3 regions of the Heliomarina sp. genome follow, and region 3 is predicted to be linked to each of the others. Evidence: riboswitches for the same ligand, from Rfam matches in the RefSeq annotation. Region 3 holds a riboswitch; each other region holds the start of a gene.
The links. Region 3 has a riboswitch for thiamine pyrophosphate ahead of ACU0FH_RS08640 (bifunctional hydroxymethylpyrimidine kinase/phosphomethylpyrimidine kinase). Riboswitches for the same ligand answer to the same signal wherever they lie in the genome.

Region 1 (7,371 bases), on a different contig from region 3:
ACACCAACGAGCCTGCATCGTCACGCCGCTGATCCACCGGCTGATCGCCAGGCTTGGCGTAAGAACACCATTTGCCCCCGGCAAGCCCGGTATCCAGCGGCGACCGGATCGACAGCATACCGCCACCCTCACCGCCCAGAACCCCATCCGCGCCCAGCGCGTAAGGGGTGCGCGTGATGTTCGGCGAGGGCCAAGATGGTTCCTCCACCCAACGCCCGTCGCGATGGGCGTAATAACCCGCCGGTGCCGCGTGATCCTGCATGTAGAGCCGCAGCTGCGGTTCCTCCATGATCCCGGTCTCGCGCCCCTTGAGCCACTGGTCCCACCAGCGCAGCTCCTCCGCCGCCCAGTCAATCGCCGGGCCGGGCACGCCGATATGCGGGTATTTATGCGACCACGGCCCGACCAGCCCCTTTTTCGGCCCCTGCAACGTCTCCATCAGCCGGAAGACGGTACGGCAATAGCCATCCGCCCAGCCGCTGACCGCATAAACCGGCACCTTGATGCGCGAGATATCCTCGCAGACCGAGCCGTGTTTCCAGAATTCATCGCGGCGCTGATGCTCAAGCCAGTTCTTCAGCCACAGCCCCGAGCCTTTCAGCCGCGTCATCCACATGTCGCGCCACTTTTCGCCCACCAGATCCGGGTCGGGCGGCAGCGTGTTGATCGCGAACATGTTCGACGCCCATGAAATCTGATCGACCACCATGGTCCCGCCCATGTAATGCACGTCATCCGCATAGCGGTCATCGGTCGAGGCAACCGAAACGACAGCCTTCAGCGCGGGCGGCTGCAGCGCCGCCACCTGCAAGCCGTTGAAACCGCCCCATGAAATGCCGACCATCCCGACATTACCGTCGCACCAGTCCTGCGCCGCCAGCCAGGCGATGATATCGCAACCGTCCTGCAATTCCTGCGCGGTATATTCATCGACCATCAGCCCTTCGGATTCACCGGTGCCACGTATGTCGACCCGCACATAGGCATAGCCCCGCGCTGCGATGTACGGCGCACGTACCGCATCGCGATAGAGCGTCCCGTCGCCCTTGCGATAAGGCAGGTATTCAAGGATCGCGGGCATCGGCGTGCCATCCGCCGGCCGCCAGATCCGCGCGGCCAGAACACAGCCGTCCGGGAGGGTGATCTCTACGTGGCGGCTCTCGCTGACTTCGTGCAGATTGGGCAGGTTTCGGTCCATGTAACGGCTTCCTTCCGGGAATTTGCCGCTGAATGACACAGGCCCCGCAAGGGCGCAACGCCGCCCGGATCTAGCCCAGATACTGCCGCAGCGCCTCGGGCGGATTGGCCAGTATTTCACCGGTTGCAACAGGCGCATTGGCGCGGCCCTCGGTGACCAGTATGATCCGGTCCGCGATCCGGCGCGCGTCGTCGGGATCGTGGCTGACCATCAGCATTGTCTTGCCCGTCTCATCCGCCAGCCTCCGCACCAGATCAAGCATCTCACGCCGCAGCGCCGGGCCCAGCGCGGCAAAGGGTTCGTCGAGCAACAGCAGCGGACGGTCCTGCACCAGCACACGCGCCAGCGCCGCGCGGCTCTGCTGCCCACCCGAAAGCGCCGCCGGTCGACGCTCCTCCATCCCTTGTAAACCGACCCGTCCCAGCGCCTCGCGCACCTGCTCCTTCTCGGCCGCCGGCAACCGCAAATCCGGCCGCAGACCCAGACCGACATTCTCCGCGACGCTTAGGTGCGGAAATAGGTTGCCATCCTGAAAGAGCATCGCCACCGGGCGCTCTCCGGGAATGGCCGCTGTGATGTCCTTACCCTGCCACAGCATCCGACCCCGGATCACCGGGTAAAACCCGGCAATCGCCCCAATCAGAGTCGATTTTCCCGCCCCCGACGGGCCGATGACCGCGATCTTTTCGCCGGGCTCGACTGCCCAATCGGCGTCCATCTCGAACCCGCCATTGTCGATGCGCACCTGTTCAAGCTGCAACATGCCAGCGCCCCCCGCGATCTAGAGTCCAGAACAACCCCACCGACAGCGCCAGCAGCAACAGGCCCGCGCCCGAGGCCGCCTGCATCTGGTAGGCCCCCATCAGCCGGTAAATCTGCAGGGGCAGCGTCGCCACATCGGTTTCGGCAAACAGCGCGATAACCCCCAGATCGCCCATCGACAGCGCGGCGACCAGCCCGGCAGCAAAGCCAATCTGGGGCCGCATCCGGGGCAAGATCACCAGTCGCAGAAAGGTTAGCCCTCGCATGTTCAGGCTCAGCGCCAGCCGCCCATGCACCGACAGCACCTCACGCGCGGCGGGCACAAGAATACGCAGCGCAAAGGGCAGCCCCATCACCGCGTTTACCCCCGCCGTCACAGGCAGGGCCAGCGCAAACGGGTCGGCAATCGGGTTCACGATCAGGAACAATCCGGTGCCGATCACGAGTGGCGACACCGCAAGGCCCAATAGACCGGCAAGTTCGACCGCCCCACGCCCCGCTGCAATCGCCAGCGCCATCGGCAAGGCAACCAGCAGCATCACGGCAGTACTGCCCAGCGCGACGCCCAGCGACACCAGCGCCGCGCGACCAACGCATGCGGGCAGGCGCAGCAGCCCCGGCACGCCCTCGGCCACGATGGCGAGCATCGGCAGCAGCAGAAACAGCCCCGCCGCCACGATCAGCGCGCCATCGAGCAACCGCGCCCCGCGCCCCGCCGCGTCCCAACGCTGCACGGGCCGATCCAGCCCCGCGCCCAACCCGTCGCCCGAGGCGACACGCAGCGCGATCAGCGCCGCGCCTAGGGTCAGCGCGATCTGCACCACCGACAGCAGCGCCGCGCGGCCAAGATCGAAATCGAAGGTAAACGCCTGATAGATCGCCAGTTCGATCGTGGTGGCACGCGGCCCGCCGCCCAAGGTCAGCGCCACCGCGAAACTGGTCAGGCAGATCGCAAAGATCACCGCCAGCGCACCGGGCACCACCCGCGCCAGCATCGGCCGTTCGATCAGCCGCCAGATCACCCGCGACCCGGCGCCAAGCTGCGCGGCAAGCCGGAAATGCTCGGCGGGAATATCCTGCCAGCCCTGAAGGAGCAGCCGCGTCGCCAGCGGCAGGTTAAAGAACACATGGGCAAGCACCACCCCGTGCAGCCCATATACCTGCACCGGCGGCAGGCCCATCAGTCCAAGCCCGTGACTGATCCAGCCATTCCGTCCGAACACGGCAAGCAAGCCCAGAACCCCGACGATCACAGGCAGGATAAACGGTGCGCCCAGCAGCGTGATCAGAATTGAACGTCCGGCGAACCGCCGCCGCGCGAGCGCCCGCGCCACCGGCACGGCCAGCGCCACGCTGATCACCGCCGAAAGCACTGCTTGCCAGACGGTGAACCGGATCGCCGCCCAGTCGGCGCGCACCAGCCCCGCCCCGGCCTCGGCCCGCAGGAAGACGGCCAGCAACGGGCCAAGGATCAGCACGGCGACCAATGCCGCCGCGCCCAGCCCGGGCCTGCCGCTGACCGGAGAGATTACTGGCTGAGCGCGGTCAGCCATTCATTCAGCGCCTCGTCCCTTGCGGCCTGCACCTCTGCCGGGGGCAGCAGCAGGGATTTGCGCGGCTCGACCAAACCTTCGAACCCTTCGGGCAAACCGTCGCCCGGTATCACCGACGGGTACATCCAGTTGGTCGTCGGGATCACCGACTGGAACGCATCCGTCACCATGAATTGCAGGAACTGTTCGGCCAGTTCAGGCTGATCGCTGGCCGCCAGCTTTGCGGCTACCTCGACCTGCATGTAATGGCCTTCGTCAAAGGCGGCGGCTTCCTTGGTGTCGTCGTCTTCGGCAATGATGTGATAGGCAGGCGAAGTGGTATAGCTCAGCACCATGTCGGCCTCGCCGTCCAGAAACAGCCCATAGGCCTCGGACCAGCCCTTGGTCACGGTCACGACATTATCCGCCAGATCGGCCCAGACCTGCGCGGCGTCGTCACCATAGGCCGCCTTGACCCACATCAGCAGGCCCAGCCCTGGCGTCGAGGAACGCGGATCCTGGATCAGGATCTTCATGTCGCTCTTCGCAAGCTCAAGGAAATCCTGCGGCGGGGTCACGCCCTTGTTGTGAATAAAGGCGAAATAGCCCCAGTCATAGGGCACGAATGTATCGCTTTCCCATGCGACGGGCAGGTCGTATTCGACATCGACCTCGCTTGGCGCGAAGAGGCCCGAATCCTCGGCCGAGGCCATCAGGTTCGTATCCAGCCCCAGCACGACATCCGCGTCGCTGCGCGCTCCTTCAAGCTTGAGCCGCGCCAGCAGCGAAGCACCATCGCCCGCGCTGACGAATTTCAGATCACAGCCGCATTCGGCCTCGAACGCTTTTTCGATCTGCGGGCCAGGACCCCATTCCGAGACGAAACTGTCATAGGTGTAAACGGTCAGTTCCGGCGTCTGGGCGGCAACACCCGTGGCACAGAATACGCCCGCTGCAAATGTAAGATACTTCATGGCATCCTCCCTATTGCGGCGACAGGGCAAGGGGTGGCGCGATGTCCATACCTTCCCTCCGCCAGTGCTAACTGGTTCAGGTTCAACGGGTCTGCTTACGCATCTCAGCCACTTGGCCCCCCGAGGTAGGCCGCACCCTATGCCCTGCGGCCATGAGGCACAAGGGGAGCGCGACCGGCGAAACGCTGCACGCGTGATGCACAGGGGGTGTACAGGTGGTGTACGGGGATCACCGCCGTTGTCTGTGTGCTTATCCGTCAAGCAGCGGCGCGAATTCCTCGACCACGCGCGCGTAGACCTCGCGTTTGAACGGCACGATATTGGGCACCAGATCGGCCACCGGCAGCCAGCGCCATTCCGAGAACTCGGGATGTTCGGTGGCAATATCGATCTGCGCATCTTCGCCGGTGAACCGCATCAGGAACCATTTCTGCTCCTGTCCCCGATACCGGCCCTTCCAGATGTTCGGCACCAGATCATGCGGCAGGTCATAGGGCAGCCACAGCTCGCTTTCGCCGATGATCTCGACAAGGTCCGAGGTCACCCCAGTCTCTTCCCAGAGCTCGCGCAGCGCCGCATCGCGGGCCTCTTCGCCCTTGTCGACCCCGCCCTGCGGCATTTGCCAGGCGTCCTGATCGCGGTCCCGGCGCTGGCCGACGAAAACCTCGCCTAGCCCGTTGACCAGCATCACCCCGACACAGGGCCGATAGGGCAGTTTGGCAATCTCTTCCGGGGTCATAGTCGGCCTCTTCCGCTGCGGTCTGATCTGACGCGTTACTCTGCGCCCCAGACCTGCCGCAAGCCCTGTCCCATTGCAAGCTTCAGCGGCTTACCGCCACGGCCCGTTACCATTGCCACGGCCCCGGCGTTGTCCGGACGAAGGAATGGAGGACCGCGATGCCACCGATTCAGGCACGCTTTCATGACCATAACCTTGTGCTGCCATTGCCTTCAGCGCCGCCACGCGGTTCTCAGTCGCGGGGTGAGTCGAAAACAACTTGTCCCGTCCGCCGCCATGCAGCGGGTTGATGATGAACATATGCGCCGTGGCGGGGTTGTTCTCGGCGGCGACATTGTCGATGCGCGAGGCTCCCTGCTGGATACGCTCCAGCGCCGAGGCCAGCCAGAGCGGCTGACCGCAGATCTGCGCCCCCGCCTTATCGGCGGCATATTCCCGGGTGCGGCTGATCGCCATCTGCACCAAAGCCGCCGCCAGCGGCGCGAGGAACATCATCAAGAGCGTGCCGACAATCCCCATCCGTTCTCGGCTGCCGCCGAAGAACAGCGCGAAATTCGCGAGCATGGAAATCGCACCGGCAAAGGTGGCCGTCACGGTCATGATCGCCGTGTCATGGTTGCGAATATGGGCCAGCTCATGCGCGATGACGCCGGCCAGTTCCTCACGCGACAGGCTCTGCATCAGCCCCGAGGTCACCGCCACGGCGGCATTCTGCGGATTGCGTCCGGTGGCAAAGGCATTCGGCTGCGGCGTATCGATCAGGTAGACGGCGGGCATCGGCAGCCCTGCATTCTCAGCCAGCCGCGCCACAAGATCGTTAAGACCAAGCCTGTCGCCCGAAGCGACGGGCTTGGCGTTATGCATCCGCAAGACCATCTTGTCGGAATTCCACCAGGTAAAGACATTCATGAGAGCCGCCACGACCAGCGCGATCAGCGCGCCGCCGGTGCCGCCCAGCAAATAGCCCAGCCCCATGAAAAGCGCCGTAAGCGCCGCCATCAGCATGGCCGTCTTGACATATCCCATCTTTCGATCTCCAGACTTCGCCCCCGCAAGGGACAGGAAAAATATAGGAACGGCCCGTGTCAGCACAATATCGGCAGGCATGTCCCTGCCGTTAATGGGCGCCGTTTTCCTAGAATACCGCAAAGTTACTCTTTTGTTCCCCGCCTATTCGCGGCAGCCTGACTGGAACGACGCCAGATATTCCAGCCACGGGGCCGCACTTGGACATTCTTTTGGGGGTCAACTGGACCTCTTTCATGATTGCGATGTTCGTCATCGAACTCACGCCGGGGCCGAACATGGGCTGGCTTGCCGCGCTCTCGGCGCAAACCGGCAGACGGGCGGGCATGATCGCCGTGCTTGGCATCACCATCGGGTTGTCTGTTCAGGTCGTCGCCGCCGCCACGGGGCTCAGCGCCATAGCGGCCGCGTCGGACTGGCTCTATCACCTGCTGCGATGGGCCGGGGTGGGCTATATGGTCTACCTCGCCTGGTGCGCCTGGGCTGAAAGCGCCGAAGGCGTGCCGCCGATCCGCGACGAAAACGCCTTTCGCCGGGGCCTGATCTCCAACCTGCTGAACCCCAAGGCGCTGGTGTTTTACATGGTAGTGATCGGACAGTTCACCTCGCCGCAGGCTGGGCCGATCTGGCTGCAAACGCTGCTGCTGGGCGGGTTACACGTACTGACCGCGCTGATCGTGCATTCGGCCATCGTCCTGCTTGGCGCGATGATCGGCACGCGGCTTGCGTCATGGCAAAGCTCGGTGCCGGTGCGGCTGGCCTTCGCCCTGTCATTGCTCGCCATCGCCATCTGGATCGCGATTTCCACCGGTACGATACCAAACGACATCGTCGATGACGCAGCGTAGCAGGTGACAAACCCGGCCGAGACGGCAATCTTCGCAACGGACATGCAGACAGGGAGCACGCAATGGCCACCTATCCGAACCTACTGAAACCGCTCGACCTTGGGTTCACGACGCTCAAGAACCGGGTGCTGATGGGCTCCATGCATACGGGGCTTGAGGAAACCGGCGACTGGAACCGCGTGGCCGAGTTCTATGCCGAGCGCGCCCGTGGCGACGTGGCACTGATGGTGACCGGCGGCATTGGCCCAAATCCCGAAGGCTCGGTGGCGCCCGGCGCCGCGATGATGGTCAG
Region 2 (7,371 bases), on a different contig from region 3:
GACCCGCCTGACGGGGGACAGCGGCGGACGTGAAGTCGTTGCGCAGAACGCGGATTCAATCGCCCTTGTACCCCTGCCGGGTCAGCATGCGAGGCGCGATCTTGATACGCCCGAGGACTGGGCCGCGTGGCGCCGCGAGAACCCGGACCGTTAGGCGCAGGCGCGGAGCAGTACCGCCTCGTGCCGCTTGAGCGAAAGCCGTGCGGCACGGTAGCCGTCGAGACCAGAGGCGGTTGCAAGCTCGGGGAACAACGCTTCGATCTCGTTCTGCTGATCGCGGCCCATCGCCCCCATGGTGCGGCTGGCGGGTTGGAAACTTTCGCTCCACACCCCGTCGGAGCGGATAATTTCGTGGTTGTCGAACATCAGGTGAATATAGGTCACCGCCCCCGGACTCCGGCGAGATACACCCGGTGCACCGACAAGGTGCTTGGAAGGCACCAGCACCTCATCCTCGCCGAACATCAGCTGTGCCTCGCCTGATTCGACCAGCATACGGTGATTGGGGCTGACCATCATGTCGCGCTCGGGACAGCCCGGGCCAAAAGCATCCTTGCGGATCATCACCGGCGCGAAGGAGGGCGCGGTCCGAAGCTCGGCTGCGTTGAGCTGTCGCTGGCCGATCCAGCGCAGCGGTTGCGGGCCGTTATCACGGGTGTAAACAAGATCGCCGGGCACAAGGGTTTCCACCGGACGCGGGCCCCGCATGGTTGAAATCAGGCTGCCGGGCGTGAAACAGACAACCTCGGTCTGGAAATTCTCGATATCCTCGTAGTTTATATTGGCCCATTGGTCGCCGCGCTGCAGGGTGATCTGGCCGTTATAGCCATCCATCCCGTTGCTTTCCGGATTTTTCACCCAGCCTGTGACGTTCCAACCGTCCTCGATCAGGTTGGAGATATCAAGCGTATCGTTGTCGTCACCGCCAGAGCCGCCCTTGACGGTCGTGTTGAAATTGGTGGTTTCGCCAAAAGAGATTACGATCGTGTCCGCACCGTCCCCCCCGTCGAGCGTATCGTTATCGCCGCCTCCATAGATCGTGTCGTTGCCCGCGCCGCCGTAGATCTTGTCATAGCCGTTGCCTGCATAGATGGTGTCGTTTCCCGAACCACCATAGATGGTGTCATCCCCGTCCTCCCCATAGAGGGCATCATCACCATCACCGCCGTACATGGTATCGCGGCCCGATCCTCCGTAGATGGCATCATTGCCGCCTTCGCCGTGAAGGGTATCATCACCGGATTGGCCATAGATCGCATCGCCGCCGTCGCCGCCATAGACCGTATCTTTTCCGGCCCCCCCATACACGGCGTCGGCCCCGCCGTTGCCGTGAATGGTGTCGTCGCCCGCCTCTCCGTGCAGAGAGTCGCCAGCATTGCCGCCGGTGATCGTGTCATTGCCGGCAGTGCCCTGCTTGAACTGGGGTGTATCGTCTTCCGGATCGCTGCTCATCGTTACTTAGCCGTCATGGTTTATGTGCCGCGACGCCTGACGCTCGTGGCCCTAGTTTCGTTCGCTTTTCGCCGTTCTGGCAGCGATCATCCGATATGACGGTGATCGGGGTGAAGCCGCGGAGAGGTAACAGAGAAAGGTAAATTTACCTTTTCTTGCCGTCCTCACGGGCTTGCGATGATGCGTGTTAACGCTGCAACTACATCGATTTTGGGAAAGGAATATGGCTTTTTCTGGTTTTCCCGAGTTTTCAATGTCTTCTTACCCATAACCGGCCCACACCGTTCAAAAACTGAGCAATTTCAGCATATTGGTTAACAACCTTAGGTGGCACCACCCGTGCACAAAGCGTATGACATCTGTACACCCCCTGTGCACTCCCTCACCCGGATTCACTGGTCGAAACGGCACGACAAGCGTTAGTCACAAGGGATGTTCGAGCGGCCAGGGAAAAGACAATGCCTGCCAAGTTCAGATCGCGTAAAGGCGGCGCACGATGAAACAGGTGCCGTGATCGCCGGTTGACAAGAAGGGGTCTCTGCCCGATGCATAGGGCTGCGACAGGGGCGTCCGCATCTGCGGGCTGAGAAGCACCCTTTGAACCTGAACCGGATCATGCCGGCGGAGGAAGTTGCAAAACCTCAGCCCGCCGGTTTCTCGGTTCGATGTTGCGGTTTTGATCTCCTCCCCGGCGAGGAGAGACGATGCACGATACCGGAGCTTACCTTGCCCAGATGCGCGAGACCGCGCCGCTGGTCCATAACATCACCAATTTCGTTGCCATGAATGTCATGGCGAATGTGCTGCTTGCCGTCGGGGCGTCGACCGCGATGGTTCATGCCCGCGTCGAGGTGGCCGAATTCGCCGGGCTGGCGCAGGCGCTGACCGTTAACATCGGCACCGCCGACCCGGAATGGGGCGCAGCGATGGAGGAGGCCGGCACCGTAATGGCCGACAATGGTCGCCCCTGGGTGATGGACCCGGTCGGCGTCGCGGCAACCACGTTTCGCCGGGATCTGTCGAACCGGCTGATCGGTCTGAAACCGACCGTGATCCGCGGCAATGCCTCTGAGATCCTGACGCTCGCGGGCCTTGAGAGTGCCGCGCGCGGCGTCGATGCCGGGGATGCGGTGTCTGATGCCGAAGAAGCTGCGCGGCAGTTGGCGAAGCGCACTGGCGGCGTTGTCGCCGTGTCTGGCCCCGTCGATTACGTAACGGACGGAACGCGCGGCTATCGCGTTGAAAACGGGCATGAAATGATGGGCCGGATTACCGTCATGGGCTGTTCGCTGAACGGGGTGATCGCGGCCTTTTGCGTTGATCAGCCCGTGCTCGAGGCGACGGCGGCGGCGCTGGCCTGCTATGGGCTGGCCGGAGAGATTGCCGGGCGGACCGCCAAGGGACCGGGCAGTTTTCAGGTCGCCTTTCTGGACGCGCTGTACGGGCTGAGCCCGGAGGAGGCCACCAAGGGCGCAAGGATCACCGCCGCATGATCGGGCCGGTTTACGTCGTGACTGATGCGGAGGCGGCGATTTCGGTTCCCGATCAGGCGCGAGCCGCTATGCGGGGTGGCGCATGGGCCGTGCAGCTGCGCGACAAGGAGGCCGCCGATGCGGCCTTTGCCGAGCTGGCCCGGGAACTGGCGGAAATTCTCTCGGGCAGCGGCACAAAGCTGATCTTGAATGATCGGGTCGAGCTCGCCTGCGCGCTTGGCGTCGACGGGCTGCACATCGGGCAAAGCGATGGCGATCCGGCGCGGATACGAGACCGGATCGGGCCTGAGATGATCCTGGGTCTTTCCATCGAGAACGCAGGTCAGTGCGCGGCGCTGGACGGGTTGGCGCTCGATTACATCGGCTCGGGGCCGGTTCGGGCGAACCCCAGCAAACCCGACCATGCGCCGCCCATCGGGTTTGACGGGCTGGCGGAGATCGTGGGCCTTGCGCCCTGCCCGGTTGTCGCCATCGGCGGTCTTGGCACAGGCGATGCGGCAGCACTGAAACAGGCCGGTGCCGTGGGCATGGCGGTGGTGAGCGCGGTCACGCGGGCCGATGACCCCGAGGCCGCAACACGGGAGCTGATGCAGGAATGGAGCGCACTATGATTCCCAATATTCTTTCCATCGCCGGGTCCGATCCCTCCGGCGGTGCCGGTATCCAGTCTGACATCAAGGCGATCTCGGCGCGCGGTGGCTATGCGATGGCGGCGCTGACCGGGCTGACCGCGCAAAACACCAAAGGGGTCAGCGCCGTCGAACTGGTGCCGCCCGCGATGGTCGCCGCGCAGATCAAAACGATCCGGGATGACATCCGGGTGGATGCGGTCAAGATCGGCATGCTCGGCTCGGCCGCGATTATCGAGGCGGTTCTTGAAGCGTTGGAGGGGCTTGAAGCCCCAGTGGTGCTTGACCCTGTGATGGTGGCCAAGGGCGGCGACCGCTTGCTGCAGGCCGACGCGGTCGCAGCGCTGCGCGACCGGCTGTTGCCACGCGCCACTGTCATTACCCCGAACCTGCCCGAAGCCGCCGACCTGCTGGATTGTGACGAGGCGGTGAACCTTGAGGACATGCGGCGGCAGGCGGTGGACCTGCTGGCGCTGGGGCCGCGAGCTGTGCTGCTCAAGGGCGGGCACCTGGATCAGCCGGAGTCGCCGGATCTGCTGTTGTCGGCGGATATGCATCTGGATCTGGGCGGACCGCGCTATGTGACGCACAATACGCATGGTACCGGATGCACCCTGTCATCGGCGCTGGCCTGCGAGCTGGGCCATGGACGCCTGCTTGGTGAGGCTGCGCGCAATGCCAAGACCTATACCGCCCAGGCCATCGCCCATTCCGGCCTTCTGGAAGTCGGAAAGGGCCACGGGCCGGTGAACCATTTCCACGCTTTCCCCTTCAATCCCGAATGAACCATGCAAAACAGGTCGCTGACCGGACTGTTCTGATTGTGAAGGGGGATCAGCAATTGCCTTATGCGGCTGACCCGCTGAAAGATGCCGAGCTGCGCCGGAGTGCCGGACGGATCGAGAGCGCGAATGGCGGGGTGGAGTTCCTGACGCAGGACGCGCTGATCCTTGTCGATGACATTTTCGACGAGGTCGCTCTTGCGCGACGGAGCGGCGGAACTGCGGGACGGCAAATCGGTGCTCTACCGCCACCGGCTATCCGGCGATGTGCTGGAGATCACCGTAAGCGCCGGCACGGCAGTGATCGATCCGGATGGACCGGATGAGATTTCCCTGCCGGTAGAGGCTCTGGCCGAGGCGATGGATGCCGCCTTGGCCGAGGTCGAGCAACTGCTTGCGTTTGCGAGCGGCTGACGGGGCTGGCCGCGCGTGCCGACCCCTGCGCCTTAGCTTGCGACGGCGGTTTCCGAGGCGAACCATCCCTTGCCCGGCACGGCCGAGAGCAGATCGCGGGTATATTCGTGCTGCGGATTGGCGAAGATACCTTCGGTCGCGCCAATCTCGACCACTTCACCGCGCCGCATTACCGCGATCCGGTCACAGACCTGTGCCGCCACCCGCAGGTCATGGGTGATGAAGATCATCGACAGGTTCATCCGGTCACGGATACTGTCGAGCAGTTCGAGGATCTGCGCCTGGATCGACACGTCGAGCGCCGAGACAGGTTCATCCGCCACCAGTATCTGCGGTTCGAGTGCAAGGGCGCGGGCGATGCCGATCCGCTGACGCTGCCCGCCGGAAAACTCATGCGGGAAACGATCATAGGCGCGGTCGTCAAGACCGACGATTTCGAGCAGTTCGAGCGCCTTCTCCCGTGCTTCTTCGGTTGAGGCACCATAGAGCAGCGGCCCCTGCGCAATGATCTTGCCGACCTTGGTGCGCGGGTTGAGCGAGGCGAAGGGGTCCTGAAACACCATCTGGATCTTGGAGCGATGCGCCCGCATGGCGGAGCGGCCCAGCGGGCGCAGATCGGTATCGCCAAGCATGATCTCTCCGGCCTCGGCATCGTTCAGGCGTACGATACAGCGGGCCACGGTGGATTTGCCGGAGCCGGATTCACCGACGATGCCCAGGGTCTCGCCCCGGGCGAGGTCGAATGTGACCTCCTTGGCGGCGTGGACCACGCGGGCCTTGCCGCCGAACAGACCGCCACCGCTGCTGTAGGTCTTGACCAGCTTGTTGACGCTCAGCACGGATTCATCCGAGCGCGCACGGGCCGCACGGGGCGTAAGGCTTGGCACCGCCGCCATGAGACCTTGGGTATAGGGGTGCTGCGGGTTGCGCAGCACCTCGTCGGTGGTGCCGGTTTCGACCACCAGACCGTTCTGCATCACGGCAACGCGGTCGGCGATATCGGCAACCACGCCGAAGTCATGGGTGATGAACAGAACGCCGGTGCCATGCTCGGCCTGCATCTCCTTGATCAGTTTGAGCACCTGCGCCTGCGTGGTCACGTCCAGCGCGGTGGTTGGTTCGTCCGCAATCAGGATTTTCGGATCGAGCGCCAGCGCCATTGCGATCATCGCCCGCTGCCGCTGACCACCGGAAAGCTGGTGCGGATAGGCATCGAGCGTCTGTTCCGGGTCGGGCAGATGCACGTCTTCGAGCAGTTTCAGCGCGCGGGCACGGCGTTCCTTGCCGGGCATGTTTTCGTGGAAACGAAACACCTCGTCGATCTGGTTGCCGATGGTCATCACCGGGTTCAGCGCGGTCATCGGTTCCTGAAAAATCATCGATATGTCGGAGCCGCGGATCTGGCGCAGACGCGCTTCGCTGGCCTTGGCCAGATCCTCGCCCTGGAACATCACCTCGCCCTGCGAGATATGCACATGCGGTTTCGGCAAGAGCCCCATCACCGCGCGGGCCGTCAGGGATTTGCCGGAACCGGATTCCCCCACCACGCAGAGGATTTCGTTTTCTTCGAGATGCAGGTCGGCGGCCTTGACCGCATGGGCCCGCTGACCGCCCGCAGGCAGGGCCACGTAAAGGTCACGGATATCGAGAAGCCGGGTCATGTGCGCTCCCTCAGTCTTGGATTCAGGGCGTCGTTCAGACCTTCGCCCACGAGGTTGATCGCCAACACGGTCAGCAGGATCGCGATGCCCGGGAAGGTGCAGACCCACCATGCCGAGCGCAAGAGGGTGCGGCCCGCGCCGACCTGAAAGCCCCAGCTCATGATATTGGGATCGCCAAGGCCAAGGAAGGCCAGCCCGCTTTCGATCAGGATCGCGGTCGCCACCATGAGCGAGCCGATGACGATGATCGGCGACAGGCAGTTCGGCAGCATCTCGGCCAGCATGATGCGAATATCGTTCATGCCGATGGTATGGCAGGCCTGCACGAATTCACGCCCCCTAAGCGACAGGAATTCACCGCGCACCAGTCGCGCGACGGCGGGCCATGACACAACCGCGATGGCGATGACGATGCTTTCGATGGAGGGTTTCATGATCGCCACCAGCAGGATCGCAAAGATGAAGGACGGGATCGTCTGGAACATCTCGGTTGCGCGCATCAGCAGGTTGTCGATGAAGCCGCCGTAATACCCCGCGAGCGCGCCCATGATGACGCCGACGAAAACCGCGACGAGCGTGGCAAGCAGCCCGATCAGTAGCGAGGTTTTCGCCCCATGCGCGATACCGGCGGCCACGTCGCGGCCAAGGCTGTCGCTGCCAAGCAGGAAGCCGTTTTCGCCCGGAGGCGACATGGGCTGGCCTGCAAGGCTGAACGGGTCGGCCGGAAAGAACAGCGGCGCGGTCAGGGCCATGAAGATGATGAGGAAGATGATGACAAGACCCATCACCGCCGAGCGGTTGCGGGCGAAGAGTTTCCAGAATGTCATGTCAGGAGACCTCGATACGCGGGTCAAGCAGCGAATAGATGATATCGACCACCAAGTTTACGGCCACCACGAGGGAGGCGGAGAGCAGGAAGATGCCAAGCAGTAGGTTAAGA
Region 3 (7,371 bases):
AGCCCGGGTGTCGCGCCGACCGCGATCCCTGTCAGCAGGCCCGCGAGAACCATCACGGGTGCGGCGGGTATGCCGAAACCGAAGATCGAAAACAATTCTGGCCCTTGGAAAACGGCCAGAGCGCCGAGCCAGATGTAGTTCAGAACGTCGGTCATACATCACCGTTCGGCGGCAGAAGCAGATCGGGGAAAGGCAGGTCGAAGATTGCAATCAGACCGAAAACCGTCAGTAGCCCGATGAGAACGGCGTGCCAGCTAAACCGGTGCTCCATCGCGCAGATCAGGATACTTACCATGCTCGTTCCGCCGATCACAAAGCCCGCGTACTTCCATGGCACCGTGTCACGCAGATCCCTGTAAATCGCTTCGGTAAGACCCAGCGCGCGACCGAGCCCGACAATCAGCGGCCCCGACCACCTCATGAAAACGACGGCCAGCAGGAACACACCGGTAAACACCAAGATGAACCGTAAATTGGCCGCCGTGAGGTGCGAGGCGAGCTTTACCCCTCGTTTGTCGAAGATGATCAGGAGGCCTGCCAGAGCCGCGAGGGCGAGGGCAGCCATCGGAGCCATCGCGTCGCCTATAGAGAGGCGACCGCGCAGTTTCACAATAACCCCTGTCGCGCTGTCGTTGGGTACCCATGCGATGATCGCAAGGATCGCAAGGATGACGACACCGAACCCGAGGATCAGGTCTGGCTTGTTCCGGGACATGGGGCGAGCCTCCGTCGCACAGTTTGCGTTAGCTCTCGTTCGCCTTGGCGAGGAGCTGGGACGCATTGTCGAGCAACTCCTTCATCTTGGCGTCGAGCTCGTCACCTGTGATGACGTCGGCGCCGCCAAAGCCATTTGTGACAAGTGCATTTGCCTCGGTCGAAGGATCGTTCAGAACGTTTTCGATCGCGGCACCAAGGGCTGCGCGCGCGTCGGGATCAAGGTTGCCCGGCGCGATGAACATGAAATAGCCGTCGAGCGCAAAGGAACTGCCGAGGTCTGCGATCAGAGGGGCGTCCGGCGAGTCTTTGAGCTTGGAAGGGATGCCGCTGGCGATATTGACCATCTCACCCTGCTGGACTGCCTTCGATTGCGCACCCGCAACCCAGCCAATATCGAGATCGCCGCCACGCAGGCCGTTCATAACGCCAGCGCCGCCCTTGACCGGGACAATATTGAAATCGATGCCCGCCGATTTGCCAAACAGGTACGCCACGTCTCCTTGCCGGTCAGATGCCACCCCGAAACGGATCGGCGTCCCGGCTTCTGCTGCTGCGACAACCTTTTCCCAGCTATTGAATGCGCCGTCAGACATAGCAACCAGACCCAGCTCAAAGCTGGCAGTGGTTGCGAGCGGTGTGAACTGCTCCAGTTGCAGTTCGGGGTTGCCCGCCGCAAGCGCGCTGTAGGTCAGCGACTCGGATACGACCATGCCGAAGGCGGTGCCATCAGTCGGAGAGTTGGATAGTTCGGACGCAAGACTGAGGCCGCTGTTGCCAGTGACCTGCTTCGGCAAGATCTTCCAGCCGTACTTCTCTTCGATACCCTGCGCGATCAGCCGGGCCTGTGTGTCGGCGCCGCCGCCGGCCGCAAAGCCGATCATCATTGTGATCGGGCCCGGAGGCGTCCAATCTTCGGCAAGCGTTGCGGTGGGGGCAAGCAGTATGGCAGCCGCAAATGCCAGCGGCTTGAACATGTTTTTCATCGTCTCCTCCCTGATGAATTACGTTGAACCTTCCCCATTAAGGTGGATATGTCAACGAAAAGGTTGACATATCCACCTTAATGTCCTGAATTACATGACGGGAGGATTTGCGAATGACGGATCAACGCGACAAAACTGAACTCGACAGCGATGGCTTCGATCTGTCGTTATTGCTGCCGTTCCAGATCACTCAACTCAGCACAAAACTCGCAGCTCAGGCGCGTGCGATCCTGGCAAGACACGGCAGCCTGACCCTTCCGCAATGGCGGATCATCCGGGTAATCGCCATGGGGCTTACCAACCGCTCGACCGCGATCCGCAAGAGCTCAGGGATCGACAAAAGTCAGTTCAGCAAGACGATCAACACGCTGATAGACGAAGGCTATGTCACTACTGTTCCCTGTAGCGAAGACCAGCGCCAGTTCGAAGTCGTCCTTACAGAAAAAGCACTTGCAGCCCACGCGCGGCTGGCACCCGAGCTTGAAGCGCGCCAACAGCACCTGCTGTCGGCGCTCACCCAGGAACAGCGCGACATGATCTTTCCCGCCATTCAAGCACTGGCCCGTGCCGCTGAAACCATCGAATTTCTCAATGCTCAAAATACCGAGGACTGACCCTTGACCAGATCAAAGAACCTGCTTGTCATCATGTCGGACGAACACCAAGCTCGCGCGTTGTCCTGCGCCGGGCATCCGCTGGTCAAGACCCCGAACCTCGACAAGCTCGCGGCGCGTGGCATCCGATTTACCAATGCCTACACCCCATCGCCAATCTGCGTTCCGGCGCGCGCCGCCTTCGCATCGGGCCGCTACGTGCACGATATCCGGCTTTGGGACAATGCGATGCCCTATACCGGCAAGCCACGCGGTTGGGGCCATGCCCTGCAGGACAAGGGCATTCGCGTCGAGTCCATCGGCAAGCTGCACTACCGCGACGCGGAAGACCCGGCCGGTTTCGACGTCGAACACATCCCTATGCAGGTTGCCGGCGGCCATGGCATGGTCTGGGGTTCGATCCGCCGTGAGGACGAGCGGGTGCGCAAGGACGGTAGGATGCTCGGACCCTACATAGGACCGGGAGAAAGCAACTACACCCGATACGACATTGCTGTCGTCTCACGCGCGACTGATTGGTTTGCCGATGCTGCAAAGCGACCTGAAGACCCTTGGTGCCTCTATGTGGGTCTCGTAGCACCGCACTTCCCCCTGATCGTGCCGCAGGAATATCTGGACCTTTATCCTCTCGACAGCCTTCCTCCCTTCAAGATGCACACACTTGACGGGTTCGAGAACCATCCATGGGTCACCAAGCAGAATTTTGCTCTGACCGGGGACGAGGGGTTCAAGGATGCCGACGAGCGGCGCCTCGCTGCCGCCTGCTATTTCGCGCTCTGTACCTTCCTCGATGATAACATCGGCAAGCTGGTCGCGGCGCTGGAAGAGAACGGGCAGCTCGACGAAACCACCATTATCTACACCTCGGATCACGGCGACAACGTTGGCGCACGGGGGCTATGGGGCAAATCGAACATGTACGAAGAATCGGTGGCGGTGCCCCTGATCGTCGCCGAGCCGGGCGCATCCGCCTCGATCTGCGCGACTCCGGTTAGCCTGCTCGATGTATCGCAGACCATTATCGACCATTTCAGCGCCACGCTGGAGGGCGAGCGGCCCGGCCGGTCGCTCTATGAGATCAGCGCCGCCCCGGAAGAGCCCGACCGGGTGATCTTCAGCGAGTACCATGCCGTGGGCGCCGTATCCGCAGCCTACATGGTTCGCAAAGGCGACTGGAAGCTAATCCACTATCACACCTTCAGACCCGAGCTATTCAATCTGGCAGAAGATCCGGAGGAAACTATCAACCGAGCCGATGATCCCATCTGCGCTCAGGTGCTGGCCGAGATGGCACAGGAACTTCGAAATATCTGTGATCCGTCGGAGATGAACGATCTCGCCTTTGCCGATCAGGACGCGATGATCGCAAGATATGGCGGGCGTGAGGTCGCGATGAACATGGGCGCGCCGGCAGCAACGCCGCCGCCGGAAACGTGAGGCCCGGCCCGAGGACAGGCCCATGCGGCCCAAGCCAACTGTCGCGCTGACCGAACTGCAGCCGATCCTTGGGGATCGGCGTAGGTAAGAAAAGTATATGCAGGCGGGACATGGCAGGGCTTACGGTCTGATGCGGCGCTTCAAGGAGGCGGTCGTCCCACAGAACCTCATGAACCCCGGTAAGATCGAGTGATTTGACATGACGCTTCGATTTCTCCATCGCCGTTGCGATTGTTGCTGGTGCCACAAACGACAGTAGGAACGCCTACCTGGTAGCGTCATGTCTCATCGGGCTCTGTTCGTGTTGAACGGTTCGCACGGTGCGCAATCATCTGATCGCCAAGATATTAAGCTGTTGCCAACCGGACATTCGCCGCGCGAGGTCCGAACGGCAGGCATGGGCCGGTTGCACCATAGGCGAAGAGAGGCTGGAAATCGGAACTTCGCTGCGGCGCACACCGCGGCCATTCATCGAGAAACTGCCATCGAGGCAAGCGCATAAGGATGTCTTCGGAAGACGAAGCACACGGGATAGATGATTTCAACACTGTCTCGACCACGCTTCCTGAGGGAGCCATGCTTTCTGATTTTGGGTCACTTGAAGATAGATCCGCAGGCTGCTACGCTTTGCTAAATCCGTTGGGGTGCCCTGTCTGGGGCTGAGAGGCGATAGCTAACCCATCGAACCTGATCCGGACAATACCGGCGTAGGGAACGGAGCATGATCTGACGAGTCCCTTGACGCCTGTCTTATCTACCTCCGCCTGTCGCCGGTGGAGGTAGCGATAATGCCGAATTCATTCGTATCGACCATTGCGGGCTCCGACAGTCGCGGTGGCGCGGGTATTCAAGCCGAACTCAATACTTCCTCTGCCCTCGGCGTCGACGGCCCAAGCGCGAGCACGCCGGACACAGCGCAGAACACCCGAGGCGTCTTCGCGGTGGAGGCCGTCACGTACGCCGTCCTATCCGCGCGGATCCCTGCGGTGTCGGATGAGATCCATCCGATGTCGATTAAAATTGGTATGTTGTTCTCGCCCGAGATCGCCGGGGCGGACACCGCGCAGGTCGCACAGGTAGCCGGGGTGGAGGCGGCAATGCGGCGTGCAAGGCCCTTGCTGCATGACGCGTTGCGTGCGGCAGACGAATGGTGCATCAGCGAAGGTCCCATCCCTATACATCATTTCCGAGAGGTCAGGACATGAAGGCGCACGTCCTCGGCGCCGGTGTTGCTGGTCTCTGCGTGGCGGCAGAGCTTGTCGCCCGGGGTTGCGAAGTTACTGTCTTCGATCCCGCGCCCCGGCCGGGGCCGCACGGCTGCTCGTGGTGGGCGGGGGGCATGCTGGCCCCTGTGTGCGAGAGTGAAACAGCGGAGGAGCCTGTTTTCCGGCTTGGCCATGAGGCCGCCGACTGGTGGGATCGGCAGGGGGTGACGGTCGAGCGGCGCGGCACGACCGTGGTGGCATTGGGACGCGACCGACGGGAACTCGATCGCTTCGCGCGGCGGACGCGAGGGCACGAATGGCTCGACGCAGACGGCCTCGCCGCGCTGGAGCCCGACCTTGCCGGGCGCTTCGACCGCGCGCTGCACGTCCCATCCGAAGCGCATCTCGATCCCCGCGCGGCCCTTTTACATCTGCGAGACCGGCTGGAACGCGACGGCGTGTCCTTCATCGCCGAACCGGGCCGCCCCGAAGGTCTGACCTTCGATTGTCGAGGGCTGGCCGCACGCGATGTGCTGCCGGATCTGCGCGGCGTGAAGGGCGAGATGGCCGTGCTGCGCAGCGCGGACATACGCCTGTCGCGCCCCATCCGGCTGCTTCACCCGCGCATTCCGCTATATATCGTGCCGCGTGCGGACGGGTTGTTCATGCTCGGCGCGACCCAGATCGAAAGCGACGATCGGCGGCGCAGCGTCCGTTCAGTTCTCGAACTACTGTCGGCCGCCTATGCCCTGCACCCCGCCTTCGGCGAAGCCGAGCTGGTGGAGATCGGCGCCGATGCCCGCCCTGCCTTTCCCGAAAACCTGCCCCGCGTCATCCGGCTGGGCGACACTTTCTACGTCAACGGCCTCTTCCGCCACGGTTTTCTGCTCGCCCCCGCACTGGCGCGGATGGCGGCGGAGGCTGCACTCGACGGCACAACACCGGAGTTCTGTCATGAAGATCACTCTTAACGGTACCCCGACCGAGGTGCAGGCCGACACACTCGCGGCTGTTCTCGGCGAACTGGGCTACGGCGACGCCAAGGTCGCCACCGCAGTCAACGAAAGCTTCGTTCCGGCCACCATGCGCGAGCAAGCGACGCTTGAACCCGGCGACCGGGTCGAGGTCGTCGCGCCAAGGCAGGGAGGCTGAGATGCAGTTTTACGGAACCGAAGTCGCCTCGCGCCTGATGCTGGGCACCGCGCAATACCCCTCGCCCGCCGTGTTGGCCGAGGCGTTCCGCCGCTCTGGCGCGGGCATAGCCACCGTCTCCGTCCGGCGCGAGGCGGGTGGAGAGCGCGCGGGCGCCGCTTTCTGGGATCTCGTGCGCGAGCTCGGTGTCACGGTGCTCCCCAACACCGCCGGGTGCCATTCGGTGCGCGAGGCGGTGACCACGGCGCAAATGGCCCGTGAGTTGTTCGACACGCCGTGGATCAAGCTTGAGGTCATCGGCCATACCGACACACTCCAACCAGACCCGTTCGGGCTGGTCGAGGCGGCGCGTATCCTTTCGGACGATGGCTTCCAGGTCTTTCCCTACACGACCGAGGATGTGGTGCTAGCGGGCCGCCTGCTTGAGGCGGGCTGCGAAGTCCTGATGCCTTGGGGCGCACCAATCGGCACCGGGCTGGGGCTGACCAACATCTACGGGCTGCGCACTTTGCGCGCGCAGTTCCCGGATGTGCCAATGGTTGTAGATGCAGGCCTCGGCCTGCCCAGCCAAGCCGCGATAGCGATGGAGATGGGCTTTGACGCCGTGCTGCTGAACACCGCCGTCGCAAAAGCCGGCGATCCGGCGGCGATGGCCGAGGGCTTTGCACGCGCGGTTGAGGCTGGGCGGCTGGCCTTGGAGGCCGATCCGATGGAACCTCGCGACATGGCCGCGCCGTCGACCCCGGTAATCGGACGGGCTTTCCTGGAATGACACTGGACCGTTTTTACCCGATCTTCGACAGCCTTGCCTGGCTGGAACGCACACTACCGCTGGGCGTCAAGCTGGTACAACTGCGGATCAAGGACATGCCGGAGCCCGCGTTGCGGCCACTGGTGGCAAAGGCGCAGGCGCTGTGCCGGTCGCACGACGCGGTGCTGGTCGTAAACGACCACTGGCGGATCGCCATGGACGCAGGATGCGACTGGGTGCACTTGGGGCAGGAAGATCTGGACGACGCCGACCTTGTCGCGATCCGGCGCGCCGGGATCAGACTGGGCATCAGCACCCACGATCACAACGAACTGGATCGCGCTCTGGCGCTGGAACCCGATTATGTGGCGCTCGGCCCCGTCTATCCGACCATCCTGAAAAAGATGAAATGGACGCAACAGGGGCTGGACCGTGTGGCCGAGTGGAAACGGCTGGTCGGCGACCTGCCCCTCGTCGCCATCGGCGGTATGACCCCGGAGCGTGCAGCGAGG

Region 1: linked by a shared signal. The riboswitch ahead of thiB (thiamine ABC transporter substrate binding subunit) and the one ahead of ACU0FH_RS08640 (bifunctional hydroxymethylpyrimidine kinase/phosphomethylpyrimidine kinase) in region 3 are both predicted to bind thiamine pyrophosphate.
Region 2: linked by a shared signal. The riboswitch ahead of thiM (hydroxyethylthiazole kinase) and the one ahead of ACU0FH_RS08640 (bifunctional hydroxymethylpyrimidine kinase/phosphomethylpyrimidine kinase) in region 3 are both predicted to bind thiamine pyrophosphate.

What each region holds. Positions count from the first base shown of each region.
Region 1 covers NZ_JBRBUI010000053.1:238,177-245,547, forward strand. The annotation lists gene ACU0FH_RS17785 (CocE/NonD family hydrolase) at 1-1,198, opposite strand, end outside; gene ACU0FH_RS17790 (thiamine ABC transporter ATP-binding protein) at 1,269-1,961, opposite strand; gene ACU0FH_RS17795 (thiamine/thiamine pyrophosphate ABC transporter permease ThiP) at 1,948-3,513, opposite strand; gene thiB (thiamine ABC transporter substrate binding subunit) at 3,489-4,466, opposite strand; TPP riboswitch at 4,503-4,599, opposite strand; gene ACU0FH_RS17805 (RNA pyrophosphohydrolase) at 4,717-5,205, opposite strand; gene htpX (zinc metalloprotease HtpX) at 5,296-6,231, opposite strand; gene ACU0FH_RS17815 (LysE family translocator) at 6,432-7,079, shown strand; gene ACU0FH_RS17820 (FAD-dependent oxidoreductase) at 7,142-7,371, shown strand, end outside.
Region 2 covers NZ_JBRBUI010000055.1:121,217-128,587, reverse strand. The annotation lists gene ACU0FH_RS23505 (nucleotidyltransferase family protein) at 1-154, shown strand, start outside; gene ACU0FH_RS23500 (Hint domain-containing protein) at 151-1,452, opposite strand; TPP riboswitch at 2,005-2,099, shown strand; gene thiM (hydroxyethylthiazole kinase) at 2,157-2,945, shown strand; gene thiE (thiamine phosphate synthase) at 2,942-3,556, shown strand; gene thiD (bifunctional hydroxymethylpyrimidine kinase/phosphomethylpyrimidine kinase) at 3,553-4,359, shown strand; gene ACU0FH_RS23480 (hypothetical protein) at 4,531-4,770, shown strand; gene ACU0FH_RS23475 (ABC transporter ATP-binding protein) at 4,803-6,431, opposite strand; gene ACU0FH_RS23470 (ABC transporter permease) at 6,428-7,258, opposite strand; gene ACU0FH_RS23465 (ABC transporter permease) at 7,260-7,371, opposite strand, start outside.
Region 3 covers NZ_JBRBUI010000022.1:19,857-27,227, forward strand. The annotation lists gene ACU0FH_RS08615 (tripartite tricarboxylate transporter permease) at 1-155, opposite strand, end outside; gene ACU0FH_RS08620 (hypothetical protein) at 152-715, opposite strand; gene ACU0FH_RS08625 (tripartite tricarboxylate transporter substrate-binding protein) at 744-1,700, opposite strand; gene ACU0FH_RS08630 (MarR family winged helix-turn-helix transcriptional regulator) at 1,814-2,314, shown strand; gene ACU0FH_RS08635 (sulfatase-like hydrolase/transferase) at 2,318-3,751, shown strand; TPP riboswitch at 4,382-4,482, shown strand; gene ACU0FH_RS08640 (bifunctional hydroxymethylpyrimidine kinase/phosphomethylpyrimidine kinase) at 4,540-4,956, shown strand; gene ACU0FH_RS08645 (FAD-dependent oxidoreductase) at 4,953-5,927, shown strand; gene thiS (sulfur carrier protein ThiS) at 5,911-6,108, shown strand; gene ACU0FH_RS08655 (thiazole synthase) at 6,110-6,880, shown strand; gene ACU0FH_RS08660 (thiamine phosphate synthase) at 6,877-7,371, shown strand, end outside.